Cereibacter sphaeroides 2.4.1: one gene and its partner. The protein of the gene in region 2 binds, or shares a complex with, the protein of the main gene of each other region. Links are inferred from orthologs where the notes say so. Each region holds a gene or a part of one and is shown on either strand. Other genes may lie near its edges. The genes, in order: dnaN and RSP_RS11685.

Region 1 (3,084 bases), 700 kb from region 2 along the record:
GGCCGACCGCGCGCCGGGCGAGATCAAGGATCTCGAGGAGCGGATCAAGAGCCGCCTGCAATGCGGCCTCGTGGTGGACCTGCATCCCACCGACTACGAGCTGCGTCTGGGCATCCTCCAGCAGAAGGCCGACTTCTACCGCGAGCAGTACCGCGGCCTCGTGATCGCCGACGGTGTGCTCGAGTTTCTGGCGCACCGCATCACCACGAACGTCCGCGTGCTCGAAGGGGCCCTCACCCGCCTCTTCGCCTTCGCAAGCCTCGTGGGCCGCGAGATCACGCTCGATCTGGCACAGGACTGTCTGGCCGACATCCTGCGCGCCTCGGACCGCAAGGTCACGATCGAGGAAATTCAGCGCAAGGTGGCGGAACATTACAACATCCGCCTGTCGGACATGATCGGCCCGAAGCGCCTGCGCACCATCGCCCGGCCGCGCCAGGTGGCCATGTATCTGGCCAAGCAGCTCACGCCCCGCTCGCTGCCCGAGATCGGCCGTCGCTTCGGGGGCCGCGATCACACCACGATCATGCACGGGGTGCGCAAGATCGAGGAACTGATGGCGACCGACTCGCAGCTGGCCGACGATCTGCAACTGCTGCGCCGTCTGCTGCAGGCCTGAGCCTGTGGCCCGGGGGGCGCTTGACGCTCCCCGCAATCCATCCATAGTCGGGAAAAATCTTGAGGTTCGGTGCGAAACCGGGCAGTTTCGGCGTCCGCGTCAAGAAGGGGTGAGGGAATGAAGATCAGCATCGAGCGCGGGGCTCTGCTCAAGGCCGTGGGTCAGGCCCAGTCGGTCGTCGAGCGTCGAAACACGATTCCGATCCTCGCGAACGTCCTGATCGAGGCCGAAGGCGACACCGTGTCCTTCCGCGCGACAGACCTCGACATCGAAGTGGTGGACCGCACGCCCGCGGTGGTCGAGCGTGCGGGCGCCACCACCGTCTCGGCGGTCATGCTGCACGAGATCGTCCGCAAGCTGCCTGATGGCGCGCTTGTGGGCCTGTCCGAGGACCCGGCCTCGGGGCGGCTCACGGTGACGGCGGGCCGGTCGGTCTTCAGCCTCGCGACCCTGCCCAGGGAAGATTTTCCGGTGATGGCGAGCTCGGAATACAGCTCGACCTTCAAGGCGCCGGCCCCCGTGCTGCGGCGGCTGTTCGACAAGGCCAAATTCGCGATCTCGACCGAGGAGACACGCTATTACCTCAACGGCGTCTACATGCATGTGGCGACGGGCGAGGAGGGGTCGGTTCTGCGCTGCGTGGCGACCGACGGCCATCGGCTGGCGCGGATCGATGCGGCCCTGCCCGAGGGGGCGCAGGGTATGCCCGGGGTGATCGTGCCGCGCAAGACCGTGAACGAGCTGCGCAAGCTGCTGGACGATGACGAGGTGGAGATCGCAGTCTCGGTCTCGGAGACGAAGGTGCGCTTCGCCACCCCGCAGATCACCATGACCTCGAAGGTCATCGACGGGACCTTCCCCGATTACAGCCGCGTGATCCCGACCGCGAATGCGCGCCGGCTCGAGGTGGATGCCCAGGAATTTGCCAAGGCCGTGGACCGGGTGGCCACCGTCTCGTCGGAACGGTCGCGGGCGGTGAAGCTCTCGCTCGACGAGGACCGGCTGGTTCTGTCGGTCAATGCGCCCGACTCTGGCGCGGCCGAAGAGGAGCTGGCGGTGGCCTACGGCGACGAGCGGCTGGAGATCGGCTTCAACGCCAAATATCTCCTCGAGATCGCGAGCCAGGTGGACCGCGAGAATGCCGTCTTCCTGTTCAATTCCTCGGGCGATCCGACGCTGATGCGCGAAGGCAACGACATGTCGGCGGTCTATGTCGTGATGCCGATGCGCGTGTGACGAAGGGCGCGCGGGGGCGCTGCCCCCGCACCCCCGGGATATTTTCCCCAGAATGAAAGGAGAAGGGATGCGCGGGCTTGCCGTCACATCCCTCGCTCTCTCGCACTTCCGCTCGCATCGTGCGGCGCGGATGGGGTTCGACGGGCGGCCGGTGGCCTTCGTGGGGTCGAACGGAGCAGGCAAGACCAACCTGCTCGAGGCGATCTCGCTGCTTTCGCCGGGGCGGGGGTTGCGGCGCGCGGCGGCCGACGAGATCGCGCGGCGGCCCGAGGCGCTCGGCTGGAAGGTGGCGGCCGCGGTGACGGGCCTTCATTCCGGGCATGAGATCGAGACCTGGGCCGAGGGTGGCGGCGCTCGGCAGGTGCGGGTCGATGGCAAGGCCGCGACGCAGGTGATGCTCGGGCGGCTGCTGCGCATCGTCTGGCTGGTGCCTGCGATGGACCGGCTCTGGACCGAAGCCGCGGAGGGGCGGCGGCGCTTTCTGGACCGGGTGGCGATGAGTTTCGCGCCCCATCATGCCGAGGCGGTGCTCGATTACGAGAAGGCCATGCGCGAGCGGAACCGGCTCCTGAAGGAGCAGGTGGCCGATGCCCACTGGCATGGCGCGCTCGAGGGGCGGATGGCCGAGGCCGCGCGGGCGATCCGGGCGCACCGGGACGAGGCGGTGGCGCGTCTGATGGCGGCGCAGGGGGCGGCCGAGACGGCCTTTCCGAGGGCGATGCTGTCCGTGGCCTCGGACGATCCCGAGGATCTCGGCGCCGCCTGGGCCGAGGGGCGGCGGCGCGACATGGCCGCGGGGCGGACGCTGGTGGGGCCGCATCGCGCGGATCTGACGGCGATCTATGCAGCCAAGGACGTTCCTGCCGCGCAATGCTCGACGGGCGAGCAGAAGGCGCTTCTCATCTCGCTCATTCTTGCCAATGCCCGCGCGCTGGCCGAAGATCTGGGTGCGGCCCCCGTGCTGCTTCTGGATGAAGTGGCGGCCCATCTGGATGAAGGGCGGCGGGCGGCGCTTTTCGACGAGATCTGCGCGCTCGGCGCGCAGGCCTTCATGACCGGCACGGGGCCGGAACTGTTCACGGCGCTCGGCGACCGGGCGCAGCGGATCGAAGTGACGGAAGCCCAAGGGCTTTCGCAGACAAGGGACATCGGGCCATGACACCGCAGCGCATCACGCTCGTCACGCTGGGCGTCGCCGATCTGGCGGCGTCGGTTGCCTTCTACGAAAA
Region 2 (3,204 bases):
CTCCCGGCAGGATGGCGCTTTCCGGAGGGGCTAACGCGAAGCTGCCGGCGCCGCAAGGAAGGCGCGGAATTTCCTGCTGAAATTGAGCCTCCGGGCGCCCGTTTCCATGCGGTGCGAGTGTATGCCGCACCTTCCCGCGCGCGTTTGTGCGTGAGGAAGCCGCGGCACATGCTAACTTCGGTTCCGCAGGTGCATCCGCATCATCCCGAGGCGTGTTGCGCGTCTGATCATGAGTTCTAATGCCCGTTAGAGGAGAGCACTATGTCTGATATGGAAAAGGCGATGTCGCAGATGCTGGCCGACATGACGCCGAAGAAGCTGCCCACCAATGAGGAAATCTTCGGCAAGGGCGCCCAGCTGGGCGACGCCAAGGCGATGGGCTTCACCGACATCCTCGACTCGATGACGCCGAAGAAACTGCCGACCAACGAAGAGATCTTCGGCCAGCTCGCCGAGCTCGACACGACGGCCTTCGACGCGCTGCTCGATCTCTTCCGGCCGAAGAAGCTGATGAGCTACGACGAGCTCGGCAAGATGGTCGGGATGAAGTTCTGATCGACAAGGGACGCTGACCCTTCGGGGCCCGAGCGGCCGGCCAGCGGGCCGGCCACGTCATCCGGCGGCCCGTGGCAGGCCCCTCGCTGAACGGATGAGCGAGCCCGCGGCAGCCCGCCGACGCGACCGGGCTGACCCAGGCCCCCGAATCCTGCTCTCCCTGCCCCGGATGCCCTGCCCGACGCCGCTGCCGCCGTCCTTCGGGTGACGCGCCCCCTGCCCCAGCGGCCGCCTGCCCCAGACCCGGCGAAGGCGCGGAGCCTCCGGCCTTCCGACATCTCCGCCCCACGGCCTGCGCCCCGCTTCCGGCCGGCCGCGCGGCGCAGGAGGGTTGCAATCGGCCCGGTGCTCGGCCTACCTCCGGTCTACCCGGCCCCTTGCGGCCGGCGCCCGCCGAGGTCGAGAGGATGCGATGGCGCAGGACGAGATCCCCGAGCCCGACCGCGTGGAGGGTGCCCCCCACCCGCGCGAGACTCAGGCGCTCTTCGGCCATGCGCGGGCCGAGGCCGAGTTCCTTGCGGCCTTCTCCTCGGGGCGGCTGCATCACGGCTGGCTCATCACGGGGCCGCTCGGCGTGGGCAAGGCCACGCTCGCCTGGCGCATCGCGCGGTTCCTTCTGGCCACGCCGCCGGCGGACGGGCTCTTCGCCGCCCCGCCGCCCGACAGCCTCGCCATCGATCCCGACCATCCGGTCGCGCGGCGCGTGAGCGCGCTGGCCGAGGGGCGCCTCTTCCTCCTCCGCCGCGCGTGGGACGAGAAGGCCAAGCGCCTGAAGACCCAGATCACCGTCGAGGAGGTGCGGCGGATGAAGGCCTTCTTCGCCCTCTCCGCGGCCGACGGAGGGCGGCGCGTGGCCATCGTGGACCCGGCCGACGAGATGAACGTCTCGGCCGCCAATGCGCTGCTGAAGCTTCTGGAGGAGCCGCCCGAGGGCGTCACGATCCTGCTGGTCTGCCACCAACCCTCGCGGCTCCTGCCCACGATCCGCTCGCGCTGCCGCGAGCTGCGCCTTGCCCCCCTTGCGCCCGAGGACATGGCGCGCGCCCTCGCCGCGGCGGGGGTCGAGGCGGACGATCCCGCGGCTCTGGCCGAGCTTGCGGGCGGCTCGGCGGGCGAGGCGATCCGGGTGGCGAACCTTGAGGGGGTCAAGCTCTACCGGGCGCTGGTGGGGCTTCTGTCCACCCTGCCCCGGCTCGACCGGGCGAAGCTCGTGGCGCTGGCGGATGCGGCTTCGGGCAAGGGCGCCGAGCCGCAGTTCGAGCTGATGCTCACGCTGATCGACCTCTTCCTCGCGCGGCTCGCGCGGGCGGGCACGCTGCGGCTCCTGCCGCCCGAGGCCGTGCCGGGCGAGGCCGACCTGATCGCGCGGCTCGCGCCCGACGCCCGCGCGGCGCGGCTCTGGGCCGATCTCGCCCAGTCGCTCGGCAACCGCGCGCGGCGCGGCCGGGCGGTCAACCTTGACCCTGCCGCCCTTCTCATGGATATGGTGCTCAGGATCGACGAGACGGCGGCTCAGCTCGCCTGAAGGTAAGCCTGATGACCTCCCAAACGCCCCCGCAGATCGTCGACAGCCACTGTCACCTGGATTTCCCCGACTTCGACGGCGAGCATGAGGCGCTGATCGCCCGCGCCCGCGCCGCCGGCGTCACGCGGATGGTCACGATCTGCACCCGTCTGCGCCACGAGCCGCGGGTGCGCGCCATCGCCGAGGCGCACGAGGGCGTCTTCTACGCCGCGGGCACCCATCCGATGAGCGCCGCCGAAGAGCCCATGGCCACCGTCGAGGAGCTGGTGGCGCTGGCCGCCCATCCGAAATTCGTGGGCATCGGCGAGACCGGGCTCGACTACCATTACACGCCCGACAGCGCGCCGGTGCAGCAGGAGAGCCTGCGCATCCATATCGAGGCGGCGCGGCGCACGGGCCTGCCGCTCATCATCCATGCCCGCGATGCGGATGCCGACATGGCGCGCATCCTGACCGAGGAGCATCGCGCGGGCGCCTACGGCTGCGTGATGCACTGCTTCTCGTCGGGGCCGGAGCTGGCGCAGGCCGCGCTCGATCTGGGCTTCTACCTCTCGATGTCCGGGATTGCGGCCTTCCCGAAATCGGCCGAGCTGCGGGCGATCTTCGCCGCGGCTCCGCTCGAGCGCATCCTGCTCGAGACCGACAGCCCCTATCTTGCCCCCCCGCCCTTCCGCGGCAAGCGCAACGAGCCCGCCTACACTGCCCATACGGCGGCGAAGGGGGCCGAGGTCTTCGGCCTCTCGCTCGCCGACTTCGCCGCCGCCACCTCGGCCAATTTCGACCGGCTCTTCGCGAAGGCCGCCGCCTGATGGCGCGGCTGCGCTGCACCATCCTGGGCTGCGGCTCGTCGGGCGGCGTGCCGCGGCTCGGCGGGCTCTGGGGCGCGTGCGACCCGGCCGAGCCGAAGAACCGCCGCCGCCGCTGCTCGCTGCTGGTCGAGCGGATCGCCGAGGGCGGCACGACGCGGGTGCTGATCGACACCTCGCCCGACATGCATCCGCAGCTTCTGGACGCAGGCGTGGGCGAGCTCGACGCCGTGGCCTGGACCCATGCCCATGCCGACCATGTCCATGGCATCGACGACCTGCGCCAGATCGTCTTCAACATGCAGAAGCGCCTGCCGG

Evidence for each region.
Region 1: the proteins of RSP_RS11685 (region 2) and dnaN are in contact, whole or in part, in a cryo-EM structure (PDB 8GIZ), measured with the Escherichia coli proteins. The link is inferred for Cereibacter sphaeroides 2.4.1 from one-to-one orthologs.

What each region holds. Positions count from the first base shown.
Region 1 is NC_007493.2:3,111,439-3,114,522, forward strand. The notes cover bases 1-2,795. They hold dnaN (DNA polymerase III subunit beta), read left to right. Parts: upstream 1-736; coding sequence 737-1,855; downstream 1,856-2,795. Other genes in these bases: dnaA (chromosomal replication initiator protein DnaA), read left to right, coding at 1-619; recF (DNA replication/repair protein RecF), read left to right, coding at 1,923-2,795. In the rest of the region: more of recF, read left to right, coding at 2,796-3,014; RSP_RS15115 (VOC family protein), read left to right, coding at 3,011-3,084. UniProt on the Escherichia coli protein: Confers DNA tethering and processivity to DNA polymerases and other proteins. Acts as a clamp, forming a ring around DNA (a reaction catalyzed by the clamp-loading complex) which diffuses in an ATP-independent manner freely and bidirectionally along dsDNA.
Region 2 is NC_007493.2:2,414,431-2,417,634, forward strand. Bases 155-3,023 are described here. They hold RSP_RS11685 (DNA polymerase III subunit delta'), read left to right. Parts: upstream 155-967; coding sequence 968-2,080; downstream 2,081-3,023. Other genes in these bases: RSP_RS11680 (hypothetical protein), read left to right, coding at 262-555; RSP_RS11690 (TatD family hydrolase), read left to right, coding at 2,092-2,889; RSP_RS11695 (MBL fold metallo-hydrolase), read left to right, coding at 2,889-3,023. In the rest of the region: more of RSP_RS11695, read left to right, coding at 3,024-3,204. UniProt on the Escherichia coli protein: Part of the beta sliding clamp loading complex, which hydrolyzes ATP to load the beta clamp onto primed DNA to form the DNA replication pre-initiation complex.